One region of the Luteibacter sp. HA06 genome, then DNA from elsewhere that is predicted to be linked to it. Evidence: riboswitches for the same ligand, from Rfam matches in the RefSeq annotation. Region 1 holds a riboswitch; the other holds the start of a gene.
What was found. Region 1 has a riboswitch for thiamine pyrophosphate ahead of thiC (phosphomethylpyrimidine synthase ThiC). Riboswitches for the same ligand answer to the same signal wherever they lie in the genome.

Region 1 (7,844 bases):
TCAAGATCATCAATATCGTGGCGCTGTTGTTGATTCCATTTCTGTAAGCAGACATGTGGGAGCCGCTTCAGCGGCGAATGGGACATGTGGGAGCCGCTTCAGCGGCGAAAAGCCAACGGAGCGGCGATGCTGCAACTCCCATCGCCGATGAATCGGCTCCCACAAAGAGCCGGCTTCCACAGGTCCTGATTAGCCCGCCACAGGTCCTCGCTAGCCCGGAAGTCATGGGCTCCAGGGGCCGCCCGGTAAGCTAGGCTCGGGGTTCCGCTCAATCTCGGAACCCCGAACCATGCATCGACGCTGGATTGCGCTCGTCATCGCCCTTACCTTCAGTGGCATGACCCAAGCCCACGACACCCCGCATACCGCCGCTCCCGCCGCCCAGGCCGGAGCCGATGACGAAAACCTCTGGCTGGACGACATCGACGGCGCCAAACCGCTCGACTGGGTCAAGGCGCGTAACGCCGAGACCGTGTCGAAGTACGCCGAGAGCCAGGATTTCAAGACGCTGGACGGGCGCATCCTCGAGATGCTCGACTCGGATGCCAGGATCCCGATGGTCTCCAAGATTGGCGACCACTTCTACAATTTCTGGCGCGATAAGCAGCACCCGAAGGGACTGTGGCGCCGGACCACGCTGGCCGAGTACCGCAAGGACAAGCCGGCCTGGGAAACCGTGATCGATCTCGACGCACTGGCTGCGTCCGAGAAAGAGAACTGGGTGTGGCACAGCGCGCAGTGCCTGAAGCCTGAATACCGCCGCTGCCTCGTCTCGCTGTCGCGAGGCGGTGCCGACGCCGACGTGGTCCGCGAGTTCGACCTGACGACCAAGAGCTTCATCAAGGACGGCTTCGCGCTGCCGGAAGCCAAGAGCCAGGTCGCCTGGATCGATGACGACCATATCTATGTCGCCACGGATTTCGGCCCGGGGTCGATGACCACGTCGAGCTATCCGCGCATCGTCAAGGAATGGAAGCGCGGCACACCGCTGGCTTCCGCGCAGACGGTGTATGAGGGCAAGCCCGACGACATGTCGATCTACGCCTACCGCGACCTCACGCCGGGCTTCCAGCGGGACTTCGTCCAGCGCGCGCTGGAGTTCTATAACTCCGAGACCTTCCTGCGTGGCAAGGATGGCAAGCTGACCAGGATCGATGTGCCCAACGACGCCGAGACCGATGTCGAGCGCGAATGGCTGCTGGTCGAGCCGCGTACGGCTTGGACGGTCGGTGGCAAGACCTTCCCATCCGGCTCGCTCGTGGCGACGAAGTTCGATGACTTCATGGCCGGCAAGCGCGAGTTCACCGTACTGTTCACACCCGACGAACACACGTCGCTGGCGGGTCATTCGTGGACGCGCCACCATCTTATCCTCACCGTGTCACACGACGTGGTCAGCCAGATCAAGGTGCTGACGCCCGCCGCCAAAGGCGCATGGAAGGAAGATACGCTCAGCGGCGCACCCGCCCTGAGCAACATGCAGGCCGGCGGGATCGACGCCGACGAAACGGACGAGTACTTCCTCACCGTCTCGGGCTTCCTCCAGCCGACCACGCTCTACTACGGCACGCTGGGCCAGGGTGAGCGCGAGGAGATCAAGCACAGTCCCGCCTTTTTCGATGCCTCGAAGTTCGTCGTGAGTCAGCACTTCGCAACCTCGAAGGACGGGACCAAGGTGCCTTATTTCGAAATCGCGCCGAAGGCTCTGAAGACCGACGGCAACAATCCGACCCTGGTCTACGGCTACGGCGGCTTCGAGATTTCGCTTGAGCCCGCTTACGCGGCCGGCGCCGGTCGCGCCTGGCTGGAGAAGGGCGGCGTCTACGTCGTCGCCAATATCCGCGGCGGCGGTGAATACGGCCCGCGTTGGCACCAGGCGGCCCTCAAGGCTAATCGCCCGCGCGCCTACGAGGACTTCGCGGCGGTGTCGCAGGACCTGATCGACCGCAAGATCACCAGCCCGAAGCACATGGGCATGATGGGCGGGAGCAACGGCGGACTGCTCGCGGGCAACATGCTGACCCAGTACCCGCAGCTGTACGGCGCGGTGGTCAGCCAGGTGGCCCTGCTGGACATGAAGCGCTACACGCACATGTCCGCCGGCGCCTCGTGGATGGCCGAGTACGGTGACCCGGACAAGCCGGAAGAATGGAAGTACATCCAGACCTTCTCGCCGTACCAGAACCTGCACAAGGGTACGAAATACCCGCCGGTGCTGTTCACCACCTCCACGCGCGACGACCGCGTGGGCCCGGTCCACGCCCGCAAGATGGCCGCGCGCATGCAGGCCATGGGTTTCGACGCCAGCCTTTACGAGAACCTCGAGGGGGGCCACGGCGCAGCGGCGGACAACAAGCAATCGGCCTTCATGAGCGCCCTGGCTTATACCTACCTCTGGGAACACCTGAAATAAGCGGGCCCCAGACCGGCTCGGACGCCCGTCCGGAGCACCGGCTTTGCCGGAGGGCCGGACGGGCGTTATCCTATTCGGCCGACTTAACCCCCCGAATCACCAAGGAATCCCATGGGCCTGCACCTCGTTCCCGCCGGCAAGAATGTGCCGGACGAAATCAACGTCATCATCGAAATCCCCAAGGATGCCGAGCCCGTCAAGTACGAAGTGGACAAGGAAAGCGGCGCGATCTTCGTCGACCGCATCCTGTCGACCCCGATGCGCTACCCGTGTAACTACGGCTACGTGCCGGGCACCCTGGGTGGCGACGGCGATCCGCTCGACGCCCTCGTGATCCTGCCGCTATCGCTGGTGCCGGGCTCGGTGATCCGCTGCCATCCGGTCGGTATGCTGAAGATGACCGACGAAGCGGGCGCCGACGAGAAGCTCGTCGTGGTCCCGGTCGACAAGGTGTTCGCCGGTTACGCGCATATCAAGGATATCGGCCAGGTGTCCGGCCACTGGCTCGAGCGCATCGGCCACTTCTTCGAGCACTACAAGGATCTCGAGAAGGGCAAGTGGGTCAAGATCGACGGTTGGGTCGGCGCGGAAGAGGCGAAGGCTGAGATCGTTGCGGGCATGGGTCGTTACAAGGCTGATCACTGATCTGACGCGACCTGCTTGGTAGGAGCCGATTTATCGGCGATCCCTGCGAAGCCCGGCGACCATGATCGCCGATGAATCGGCTCCCACAAGGGAGCCGATTTTTTTCAACCGCGGCCTAACAACGTGCGCAGGTCGATGATCGCCGCGTTGGCGCGCGAGATGTAATTCGCCATCACCAGCGAGTGGTTCGCGAAGAAGCCGAACGGCGAGCCGTTCAGGACTACCGGGCTACCCAGCGCCTTCTGCGATTCTTCAAGTTCGCGAATGACCTGCTGCAGGCTCGCATCCGCATTCTTGCTGCGCAGGATCGGAGCGAAGTCGTGGCGGATCGCCTTCAACTGCTCCAGTAACGCCCAGGTGTATCCGCGGGCTTCGTAGAAGTTGTCGTCGATCTTGTTCCAGGGTGTCTTCACGTAAACCGCCTTCGACTGCCCGGCATTACCGGCGACATCGGCGTTCGGCGCCGCATCCACTTTCAACTGACCGACGCTCGCAGAGAGACGCTGCGAAAGCGAGCCCAGGCGCGCCGAAACGGTTTGCAGGTAATCGGCAAGATTGTCGGCGCGTGCATAGAAATGTGCGTTCGCATCCTCGCTGTCACTCAACCGCACGAGGTACTTCTCGAGGTCGTCAGTGGCCTTGCCGTACTGCGATTCGGAACTCGGCAGCAGCCAGCGATCGTTCGGGCTGTTGAGCAGGGGATCGGCTTCGCCAAGGTCCTTGTCTTCGGTGGACTGGGTCTGCGAGCGGCTGAAGCTATTGCGAAGGGCCTGGGCGAGATCGCGCGAGGCCATGAGGGATCCGAATTCCCAATTGGGAATGTTATCCATGAACACGCCCGGCGGCAGCTTGTCGTTGCTCAGGTAACCGCCGCGCTTGTCCAGCAGCGTCTTCACCGATGCGATCAGCGTGTACGTCGTCACCGCGCCGGTGGCCATCGGTCGCCCGATCTCCTTCATGTGCGCCGTAGTCACGGTGACCGGGTCGAACTGCTCCGGCTCCTTGTCCCACCACCACATGGTGATCAACACCCACAGGATCAGCAGCGCGATCACGACGGCCACGGTGAGGCTGATGGGGTTGCGTCGGCGACGGGTGGGCGATGGCGAGGGGGCGGCGTTCGCGTTCATGCCTGTCCTTTATGTGGGGGAACGTGAGGGGCTTAGCTTACCCCGCCGGCATTCGGTCGATGCTTACGAATTTTCTCGATATGGCTGGTAACAGCGGGTGAAGAGGCACGCCAGCTCCCTGTGGGAGCCGATTCATCGGCGAAAAGCTGACGGAGCGGAGATGCCCGAAGAGCATCGCCGCTGAAGCGGCTCCCACAGGGGCGAAGAGCATCGCCGCTGAAGCGGCTCCCACAGTGCGTTTAGGCTTTGCTGTAGACCTCGCTTCCCTGGGCGCGGAATTCCTGCGCCTTCCCCTCCATGCCGGCTGCCTTTTCTTCCATGCCGGCGGCGTAGTCGCGGACGTCCTGGGTGATTTTCATCGAGCAGAACTTCGGCCCGCACATCGAGCAAAAGTGGGCCGACTTGTGCGCGTCTTTCGGCATCGTCTCGTCGTGGAATTCGCGAGCCTTGTCCGGATCGAGGCCGAGGTTGAACTGGTCGTCCCAGCGGAACTCGAAACGTGCTTTCGACAGGGCGTTGTCGCGCACCTGTGCGCCCGGGTGTCCCTTGGCGAGATCCGCCGCGTGCGCGGCGATCTTGTACGCGATGATGCCGTCGCGCACGTCCTGGCGGTTCGGCAGGCCGAGGTGTTCCTTGGGCGTGACATAGCAGAGCATGGCCGTGCCAAACCAGCCGATCATCGCCGCGCCGATCGCGCTGGTGATGTGGTCGTAGCCGGGCGCGATATCCGTGGTCAGAGGGCCCAGGGTGTAGAACGGCGCCTCGTCGCATACCGCCAGCTGACGATCCATGTTTTCCTTGATCAGGTGCATCGGCACGTGCCCGGGACCTTCGATCATGGTCTGCACGTCATGCTTCCAGGCCAGTTTGGTCAGTTCACCCAATGTGTCGAGTTCACCGAACTGCGCGGCGTCGTTGGCGTCGGCTATGCAGCCCGGACGCAGGCCATCGCCGAGACTGAAGGACACGTCGTAAGACTTCATGATCTCGCAGATGTCTTCGAAGTGCGTGTAGAGGAAGTTCTCGCGATGATGCGCAAGACACCACTTGGCCATGATCGAGCCGCCACGCGAGACGATGCCCGTCACACGCTTTGCCGTCAGCGGAACGAAGCGCAGCAGCACGCCGGCGTGGATGGTGAAGTAATCGACGCCCTGCTCCGCCTGTTCGATCAGCGTGTCGCGAAAGATCTCCCAGGTGAGGTCCTCGGCAACGCCACCCACCTTCTCCAGCGCCTGGTAAATCGGTACCGTGCCGATTGGCACCGGCGCATTGCGGATGATCCATTCGCGCGTTTCATGGATGTGCTTGCCGGTGGAAAGATCCATCACGGTATCGCCGCCCCAGCGTATCGCCCAGACCAGCTTCTCCACTTCCTCGGCGATCCCGGAGCTCACCGCACTGTTGCCGATATTCGCGTTGACCTTGGTCAGGAAGTTGCGGCCGATGATCATCGGCTCGACTTCCGGATGGTTGATGTTGGCGGGAATGATCGCGCGGCCACGCGCCACTTCGTCGCGCACGAATTCGGGTGTGATCCGGTTCGGCAGCGAGGCACCAAAGGATTCGCCCGGATGCTGCACGCGAAGCGCGCTGTCGACGAGGGCATCCAGACGCTGGTTCTCGCGGATGGCGATGTATTCCATCTCCGGTGTCACGATGCCGCGGCGGGCGTAGTGCATCTGCGTGACATTGGCTCCCGCCTTCGCGCGCAGGGGCATGCGAGGGAAGGCAAAGCGAATGGGGTCCAGGCGCGCATCGTCGGCACGCGCCCGCCCGAAGGCGGAAGACAGGCCATCCAGACGCTCGACATCACCCCGCTCGGCGATCCATCGCGCGCGCAGTGCTGGAAGACCGCTGGCCAGATCGACGGCGTGCTCGGGATCGGTGTAGGGACCAGAGGTGTCGTAGACCACGATCGGGGGATTTTCTTCGCCGCCGAACAGGGTCGGCGTGGGGGCCTGGACGATCTCTCGCAGCGGCACGCGCAGATCGGGGCGGCTACCGGTCACGTGAATCTTGCGCGAGCCGGCGATCGGCGTGGTAACGGCTTCGGAGAGCTCGCGCGCGGCGCGGGCAAGATCGGAGGGCATGGCGTTCATTGGCTTCTCGTTCCTTGCGGATAAGGGGAGAAGCGGACGGCGCCGCCACGGAAGCACACGTGCGCGGACGCACGTTACCCGTGGACGAAGCTTCCTACGCCGGTACGGACCGGATCAGGTTCGAAGGGACTCTCTCAGCCCACGCAATTGCTTGGGCACCCCCGCTTCGAGGCGGATTCAACCACGAAGCGGGTGCCGGAAGCGAGTGCTCAGCAGTTCGGACGCGGCTCGTAGGCGAGAATGAACATCTCGACGGCCGCCAGGGCGTTGGCCTTGACCTCTTCGCCGAACTGCACGGCGCAGTCTTCGCAACCGAACAGGCGGCGGAGCAGGAGATCACCCTTGAGCAGGGCGAGGAACTGCGTGGTGGCGCGAGAGGTGTCCGCGATTTCGAGCTGGCCGCGCGCCGTGGCGCCGTCGAGCAGGCGCTGCATCAGCTTGTGCATGCGCACCGGGCCTTCTTCCCAGACCAGCCGGCCGAAACGCGGGTTACCACCGGCCTGGCAGTCCGAGAGGATGGCGCGGAAGGTGCCAACCGATTCGACGTTGGTTTCCATCGCCGCATGACGGCTGGCGATGTTATTCAGGGTGACGCGAATATCCGCGCCCGGGCTGAAGTCGAAGAGATCGTCCGGCAGGCGTTCCTGCACATGGGCGCGGATGACCTCGCGGAAGAGGTTGTCCTTGTCGCCGAAATGGCTGTAGACGGTGAGCTTGGATACGCCGGCGGAGGCCGCGACGGCGTCCATGCTGGTTCCCGCGAAGCCGCCCTGGGTGAAGAGCGCCTTGGCGGCATCGAGGATGGCCGCGCGCTTCTCCATATCCTTCGGACGCCCGGGACCCTGCGTTTTCATTTTCGGGCTGGCGTTCATGGCTACACCTTCACAAACAAAAATTATGACTTTATTATACGCAGCGGTTCAGTTATTTCCAGCACGTCATGGTTGTCATCCACGCCGCAGGAAAAAGTGAGAGCCTGACCACCCGTCTACCTTAGAATGAAGTGGGGCCAGCCGACTCGGTTCCCATGGGCATCAGGGACTTGCGCCATCAGGCCGTTCAGGCGCCAGCGAGCCACAGTAGGGGATGGGGCATGACTTCCGTCAGCCCCGTCCGGTGACTTCCGGCACTTAGTAGCAGCGGTACGGGGCCCTCAGCCTTAACACATTGGGAAAGCAGGCTCCGAACGCTTATCCTTTCGAACCTTTTCATAGCTTTTCGTACGGAATCCAACACCATGGCGATGAATTTCGAGCAGGCCCGGCAGAACATGGTTGAGAACCAGGTTCGCCCGTGGGAAGTCCTGGACTTCGACGTCCTCGAGACCCTGAAGGGTATCCGCCGCGAAGACTTCGTCGCAGCGGCCCACCGCAACGTGTCTTTCGCCGACCTGACCCTGCCCCTGGGCCACGGCGAAGTGATGATGAAGCCGGTCGTGGAAGGCCGCGTGCTGCAGGCCCTCGAGCTCAAGAAGTCCGACGCCGTGCTGGAAATCGGCACCGGTTCGGGCTTCCTGACCGCCTGCCTGGCCCGCCTTTCTGCCCACGTGACCAG
Region 2 (7,844 bases), 3.8 Mb from region 1:
TGGCGTAACCAAGCGCGAGGGCACCGGCACCTCCGATCGCGATCTGCTGGATGGCGCTGCGGGCGTCCAGTGCGGCGACGCGGACATGCCCGCTCCCGTCGAGATTTCGCGACCAGCGCTGCCATCCGTAGAGGATCAGGAAGGCAAAAATCACCTGCAGCACGGTATCCGAGTACAGCTTCGCGTCGACGAAGATCCACGCGTAGGCGATCACCGAGACAAGCCCTACCGGCCAGCACCAAGGGCTACGACGCGCGGTCAGCCACACGCCCGCCGCACTGACCAGCGCGGCGGACACTTCGAACCATGAAAGCTCAAAAGTCATACGTCATCGACAGCCGGGCCAGTCGCGGCATGCCGGGGAACAGGTAGCTGTCGCCACCCGAGGTGCCCGTGTCGCGCCAGTAGAAATGGTTGAACACGTTGTCCACGTTGAGCCGCCAGGTCATCGCATGCGTACCGATCGACGAGACCAGGCGCAGGCCGGCGTCGAAGACATGGTACGCCGGGACTCGCGTATCGCCGTTCGGCGTGGCGACGTTGGTACCGACGTAGCGCCAGCCACCGAGAACTGCAAGCTGTGGGGCGAATGGCAGGGTGTAGTCGGCATACACGGCCGTGCGCCAGCGGGGCACGTTGACGACCTGATGGTCTTCGTAGGCCGGCGTACCCGTGTTCTCGGCACGCGCACGGATCACGTTGGCGCTGGCGGTGAGACGAAGGTTGTCGGTGACGCGCCCGGCTAGGTTGAGCTCGATACCGGTATGCACCTCCTGCCCCTGCTGGACGAAAGTGAAGCCCTCCGCCGTGTCGTCCGGCCGGGCGAACTGGTACGCCTGGCGAATGCGGTAAACCGCCGCCTGCAGATCGAGAGCATCGCTCACCGCATACTTCACGCCGGCCTCCACCTGGCGCGACTGCAGCGGCGCCAGCGTGGTACTACCGTTCGAGGTCCAGTACGGCGCTTCGCGTCCGAGCGAGAGTCCCTCGCCGTAGCTGACGTACGTGGTCAACGGCGCCGTCGGCTGCCACAAAACGGCAGCCTGCGGCAGGGTTTTGGTCATCCGCGTATCGCGCTCCAGCGCGCCCGTATCGTCATACGCGCGTTCATCGAGCTTGACCAGGCGGGCGCCGGCGAGCACCTGCCAGGTGTCGCCGAGGTGCACGCGATCGATTGCGAACAGGGTGCGCTGCCAGCTGGTCAGGCGACGCTCCGAGGGACCCGGCTCGTTAGGCGATGGATCGAAGTACGGCGGTACGCGGTCACCGATATTCGCGGTGCCAACGTAGTCGTAAACATACGCGCGCTGGTCGACGGTGCGGCGGAACGCGCTGGCACCGACGTTCAGTTCATGATCGACCGCACCCGTCGCGAACGTACCGGTAACCACCGCACGCAGCTCGTCGTTCTGTCGCGAGTCGTCCGGACTGCGGAAATCGTAAACGTCGTAGTCACCGTTGGGCGCAAAGAAATAACCCGGTGTCGCGCCAGATGCGCACGAGGCGGCATAGAAGCAGCCGTAGGCGAATGCAACGTTATCGTCGATCACCGTGTGGCTATGGCCTGCCGATACCTGCGCGTTCCAGCTGTCACTGAAGCGATAGTTGAAGCGCAGCGAGGTATTGCTCGAATGGATGCCTACGGGCCGCTGCCACGGCTCGTATCCGAGGAGTTGCGTGCGGCTCGGGTGTTGGGGGATCTGGGTGCCCCCGAGCAGCTGGTAGCCCGAGGCCGAGCGCTGTCCACTGGTCTGGTAGTCGGTGTCCAACTGCAAGGTCGCCGCATCGGTGATCTTCCAGTCCGCGCCAACGGAGACGAAGCTGCGTCGTCCGTCGGTATGCTCGATGGCCGCGTGCGTCTTTTCGTTGGCGGCATTCACGCGCAGGCCGAACGACGGCGTAAACCACCGACCGACATCGATAGCCTCGTAGTTGGAGCCGTGCGAATCCGTACCGAGTGTCACCGTGTGGACGTCCGCCGGGCGCTTGCTGACATAGTTGATGAGGCCACCCGGCTCCACGACGCCGGCTTCCAGGCCGCCAAGACCCTTCAGCACCTCGACCCGCTCCTTGCCTTCCAGACCGGGAAGCTGCTCGGCCGATTCGATCATGCCGTTGAAGCGGAAGCCCGTCGCCAGGTCCAGCGGAAAGCCGCGGATCGAGACGTCCTGGTAGTAGCCAGCCGGTGCGTAGTTGTCGTTGATCGCGGAATCCCCGCGCACCAGCTCGCTGAGCGTCCGCGGCTGGCGGTCGTCGATCTGCGCGCGGGTGATTACGGTGATCGCTGCCGGCGTGTCGTGCAGCGGCGCGTTGCCGAAGCTCCCGAACGTATCGAGCTGCGAGTCAGCGGCCTGGTAGCCGGTGGACGTGGTCGCGTTGACGTCGACGGTGGCCAGGGTGCGCGCCTTTTGCGGGACGGCATCGTCGGCGGCATGAGCCACGCCAAGCATCGAGAACAAGGCCAGGGCCAGCGGGGTACGGGAGAAAGTCATCGTCGTCTTCAGGTTCACGGACGAAGCGACGGCGAGCCACGTCGTCCGGGGACGTCCGTGGCTCTGCAAGCTCCCTACGCCGGTACTAACCGGGTCAGGTTCCAAGGGACTCTCTCAGCCTGGCAACGCCAGGCACCCCCGCTTCTAGAGCGCCTATTGAACCACGAATCGCCGCCCGGCGTGACGGATGGCCTCGAGCAGGGCCTGGCCGTGCCGCCCGTGAAACCAGGCGGCGTGGCCGCGCAGGAAGGTGTGGTACGCAACGTCGGCGTGGTCACGGCGGTGCGTCACGCCCTCGAAGTACTCGATCTCGGACAGGGCGAAATCGAGATGAACGATCGGCAGGAGGTCGGCGAGCAGGACCAGATCGTTCCCGGTCAGCGGGGATACGTCGTGATATCCGTCGATCAGCGCCAGGGCGAGGTCATCGCGACCGATATCGCCGCGGGCGATATCGAGCCATGCGATGGCATTCCGTTCGATGGCGGTGGCGAGATCGAACAGCGCGAACGTCGCCGCGGAGAGGCCGAGGTCGAGAACATCGGTGATCTGCGCGCTATCGCTCGCGTCGCTCCAGCAAAGGTTCGACACGTGCCAGTCGCCATGGGTCCACAGACGCGGTTGCCGGGACAGCCCAGCCGCTGCATGCGCATGCCAGGGCTCGATCGCCTCGCCGATTTCCGCGCGCCAGTCACGCTCCCGCAAATAGACGTCCAGGAAGGCGCGCGACGGAAGCAGCGCTGCGATGGCATCCAGTGGGGCTTCCGACGACAGGATGTCCGCGCGGGCAACCAGGATGTGCGTGGACCGCTGCGGTGCCTCGTAATTCTTCGCGGCCAGATGCAGCCGCGCGAGCATCGCACCCGCAGCCCGTGCATGAGCCGCTTCGCCGATCGGCGACCACGAGAAGGCGTCGCGGTAAACATCCGTCCCGCGCGCCGTCTCGTGCACCTCATAGATCCACTCACCGATCACGACGGCCGTCTCGCCATTCTCGTTCTCGAGCACGCGCGGTATCGGCACGCCGCGTTGGCGCAGGTGCGTCGCGAACCGATGTTCCTCGGTGAGCGTGGCCACCGTGCGAACGCTACTGTGATGCCGCTTTACGAAGACCTCACCCGCGGACGTGCGCACGATGCCCGCGGCCGATAGCGGCCGCGGGCTACGCCAGCGCAATGCCTGGACATCACCGTGGGCAGGGAATGCACGCAGTACAACGCCCACCTCGGCCAGTGTCAGCGGCGGCCAGTCCGGCGGCAGTTCGTCGCCTGCGAGGCCGTGGGTAAGGTGCGCTTCGTCATTCATCGGCGCAGTCTACCCCGTGCGTTCAGAAGGCGAGATTCAGACCGATCGTCGCCCAGTGCGAAGTCGGCGCGGCGCGCTCACGCTCACGTCCCATGACGAGGTCGACGCTGTCGCCGTCCTCCTTGCCAAAGTAGAAGCGCACGCCTGCCTGTGTGGCCTGGGACAGACGCGCCGCCCACAGGCGTTCGGCAAGCAAGGCCACCTCCTTGGTGACGGCGAACTCGAAGCCCACGCCGGCCAGGCGGTGCCAAGCCCCCTGCTCCACGCGGGTCATGCCGAGGTTGACGTTCGCCATCAGGCGGCGCTCATCGTCCAGACCAAAGTTGCTCGCCGCGTAGACGTTGGAGCCCATCCGGTGACCGTTCTGCAACGTGGTATCCGTGGCGAGCGCAAGGCCGATGCCGGCGTCGTCACCGTTTCGCAGCTGCCATTTGATCGACGGGTTCTGCATGTTGTTTCCGGGGTGCGACTGGGCGCCGAGCCCGAGGCCGAACTCCACCGGACCGACGCCGCAGGCCGGCACGGTCCAGGCCGTGTGCGTGCCGCCACGGAAAGCCTGAAACCAACTCTCCAGCTGGCAGCGGCCGGGCGTGGCGGTCGACGCATCGTCGACCAGATAGCTGCCTCCCGACGCCATCGAGGGCGAGGCGAACAGGGAGAGAATCAGGATGAAAGTGAAAAGGAAGAAGTGGCGCATGGTGCTTACCTCCCCGTCGGTCAAGGCGACTGGGATATCGGAAAGCAGGTCAACGGGGTGACCTGCCGGTGGCCAGCATGGCTACCGGCCGCGAAACACGAACGGAGGCCCACTAGCGGCGTCGAAACGGATGCCTGGGGTCGTCGTCCATCGGTGTCTCATGGGGCTGAAAGTGTGCGGATTGTCGGCGCGTGGGCCGGCCGGGTCAATCAGCTTTTGCGCAGATGCCTGACAAGACCGTCGCCCACCCAGCCGCGAAGCAGCCTGCCCGCCTCGGAGGCGATCAGCCCGGGCCCGCGAAGCCGGCCTAGCAGCGCGCAGATTTCGCCGAACGTCGCGCCAGCCAGCGCGAGGTCCAGGCAAGCGCACTCGTTCGCGTCCATGCTGGCGAACTGCGGGAAAAGTCCCTTGCGCCAGACGCGAACGCCGCCACCGGCGTCCGTTCGCTCGGCGGCGGGAGGCATGACCTCCTCGGAGAGCGCCTTCCAGATAGCCGGCGCGTTACTGCGTGAGCGGCGAAATCGCAGGGTAGGCACGAAGACGAACTCTACGTGCTCCCAATCCTCGGCGACCAGTGCGTCGACGTTGATCGCTACGGCATCGGCACCACTGAAGGCGTCGCGAAGGGCGCCGTCCATCCATGCCAGTTCGTGGACATCGGGATCCTCCGGATAGCGAGCCTCTAGCATGTCCGCGAAGGCGCGACCGTAGGTGTCGAGTGTCCAGGAACCCGGCGCATTGGCATCGACATAGCGAGCGGCTTCGGCGTCGAAGGCGTCATCGCCCAACCAGAGCCGGGTCTTTGCGTACGTATCGCCAAGAGCAGCGACCAGCTGGCCACGGTAGTTGTTCGCGTAGACACGCATGCCGCGTTCGTCGAAGCCGTCTGCCGGCGAGGCGCCGGACACCGAGGCGATAAAGCGACGCTGTAGGTCGCCCAACTTCATGCGGCGCGGCGCGTAGCGGACGAAGCGATTTCACGGGCGTGCTGCAACTCGACGAGAAGTTCGCCCAATGGCGGGATGTGATCATCGCGCTCGATCATGGTGGCGACGTGGCCGAGCCGCGAAGCGAAGCGCGCGTAAAGCTGCCAGACGGGATCGGGCACCGGCGCATCGTGGGTGTCGATCAGCATATCCCGGCCCTGGCTGTGCCCGGCCAGGTGAACCTGCCGCACGCGATCCAGTGGCAGTCCGTGCAGCCAGTCGTCGGGATCGAGCCCGTGATTGGTCGCACTGACATAAATGTTGTTGACGTCGAGCAGGAGGTAGCAACCCGTGCGCTCGCAGAGCGCCGTCAGGAACGCTGCTTCGGTCATCGTCGTGTGCGCGAAGGCGAGATAGGTGGAAGGATTCTCGAGTACCAGTGCCCTCCCGAGAACATCCTGTGCGATCGCTATGTTGGTCGCCAGCGCGTCGAGTGCTTCGTCCGTATAGGGCAGCGGAAGCAGATCGTGGGAACTGAAGCCGTCGATGCCCGTCCAGCTGACATGATCGGAGATCCACAGAGGATCGACCCGCGATGCCAACTTGCGCAGACGGCGCAGATAGTCGGCATCGACCTCGTTCGCCGACCCGAGGTTCATCGATACACCGTGCAGCGCGACGCGGTAGCGCTCGCGCACACGGTCGATGATATCGAGCGGGCGACCACCATCGACCATGAAGTTCTCGGAGATCACTTCGACGAAGTCGACCGGCTGCTGCGTCGCGATGAAGTCGGCGTAGTGCGGAATACGCAGACCCAGGCCGAAACCGTGGAATGCTGGCGGCGACTGAACAGGCATGGCGTTCTCCGGAAGAAGCCCGGTCACCGTGGTGACCGGGCGAGATGACTTACTGGGCCGGCGGGGTGGTGCTACCACCCTGGGCCGAGCATTCCTTCATCGAAACGGCCTTGAAGCCCTGGCCCTTGCAGTCATTCTGGCCCTTGCATGCGTGGTTGCCCGACTTGCAGTCCGAGGTGCCTTTACAGCTGTTGATACCGTAGCAATGCACGGTCTTGCCGGCAGCCGGCTCGGCGGCCTGGGCCGGTGCGGAGATGGCAGCGGCGGATACAGCGAAGATGGCGGCGGCAGCGGCGATGCTATGGGTGGCGGTATGCATGGTCGTTCTCCGGGAGGTGGGATTTTTTGCCGAAGTGGCATGAACTCATTCGTGCAGGAATGGATATCGGTTACACAAGACGACGAACTAAATTCAGCGCACGCCGATCACGTGGTCCACGGACGCACGACCACCGCCACGTGCGATCAGATAGAGCAGGATCGCCGCCCACGACAGGTGCGTGGGCCACGCGTCGGGGTATACGAAGATCTCGATGATCGTCGTCATGCCCAGCAGCACGAAAGCAGACAACCGTGTCGCGAGGCCGAGCACCAGCAACATGGGCACGAAGGTTTCGACATACGCCGACATGTGCGCGGCGATCTCCGGTGGAACCAGGGGGAGCTTGTATTCCGTGGCGAACAGTTCGTACGTGCCGTCGGTAATGGTGAGGAAACCCTCCACCTTGGTCCGGCCTGACTGGAAGAAGATCGCGGCGATGGAGAGTCGGGAAACCAGCGCCAGGAACGAATGCCCAACGAGTGCTTCGATGCGCACCGTGAGTGCATTCCAGCGCGACAGCAGCGTTGGGCGGATAGCGGGAGCGAGCGATTCCATGGGATGTCCTTCAGTTAGCGAATGCGCCAGCCTGCAGAAGGCTGGCCAGGAGACGATCAATGGGTGCACCGGGATGACTGTCGACTGTCGAAAGCGCGGCATCGGCCAGCGAAGCACCGTTCGCGATGGCGTCGAGAAAGAACCATGTCTTCGCGTCGACCGCCGTGACACCGACCTCGTTCCCGAGCCGGCTGACGATGGCGTATTCGGCTTGCCACATAAGCTCGGCGCTGACCGCGACGCCGGCCCGGCTTGCCTGCCAGATCGACACGGCCGGAACGGTTGCCTCGAACCGGCGCGTTGCCGGATGCAACGAAAGCCTCAGTTCACCGAGCGATTCAGGGCCAAGCAGCGCGACATCGGCCGCTGCGAGAACGTTGGCGTCGGCGGCAACGAGACTCTCCGTCCACAACCGGTCCAGACGTGCGACATCGGCCAGATAGGGCAATTCGCCCGCCGGTGGGAAGCTTGCGAGGAAGTCCGCGAACTCATCGCCATAGGCGAACATCCGACCATCGCGCGGCGGTGACTGTGAGACGTGGATAGCGGCGACTGCCCGAAACCATTCGCGCCCGACAAGCACGACAACGGCTGGAAAATTCGCTTCCAGCGCATCGAGACACGACCGCATCACGGTATTGCGATAGATGTCGAACGAAGGCTGTTCCGCAGGCAGGAAGTCGGATG

Region 2: another riboswitch for thiamine pyrophosphate. It lies ahead of ACVWWJ_RS03165 (TonB-dependent siderophore receptor); the one in region 1 lies ahead of thiC (phosphomethylpyrimidine synthase ThiC).

Annotation. Positions count from the first base shown of each region.
Region 1 covers NZ_JBSSDZ010000001.1:4,473,892-4,481,735, forward strand. The annotation lists gene ACVWWJ_RS20685 (sodium-translocating pyrophosphatase) at 1-47, shown strand, start outside; gene ACVWWJ_RS20690 (prolyl oligopeptidase family serine peptidase) at 290-2,413, shown strand; gene ppa (inorganic diphosphatase) at 2,525-3,058, shown strand; gene ACVWWJ_RS20700 (DUF2333 family protein) at 3,163-4,188, opposite strand; gene thiC (phosphomethylpyrimidine synthase ThiC) at 4,428-6,290, opposite strand; TPP riboswitch at 6,365-6,463, opposite strand; gene ACVWWJ_RS20710 (TetR/AcrR family transcriptional regulator) at 6,500-7,162, opposite strand; gene ACVWWJ_RS20715 (protein-L-isoaspartate O-methyltransferase family protein) at 7,528-7,844, shown strand, end outside.
Region 2 covers NZ_JBSSDZ010000001.1:719,280-727,123, reverse strand. The annotation lists gene pnuC (nicotinamide riboside transporter PnuC) at 1-325, opposite strand, end outside; gene ACVWWJ_RS03165 (TonB-dependent siderophore receptor) at 315-2,492, opposite strand; TPP riboswitch at 2,547-2,642, opposite strand; gene ACVWWJ_RS03160 (phosphotransferase enzyme family protein) at 2,646-3,797, opposite strand; gene ACVWWJ_RS03155 (hypothetical protein) at 3,820-4,494, opposite strand; gene ACVWWJ_RS03150 (HvfC/BufC N-terminal domain-containing protein) at 4,704-5,441, opposite strand; gene bufB (MNIO family bufferin maturase) at 5,438-6,280, opposite strand; gene bufA2 (BufA2 family periplasmic bufferin-type metallophore) at 6,330-6,599, opposite strand; gene ACVWWJ_RS03135 (DoxX family protein) at 6,693-7,157, opposite strand; gene ACVWWJ_RS03130 (HvfC/BufC family peptide modification chaperone) at 7,168-7,844, opposite strand, start outside.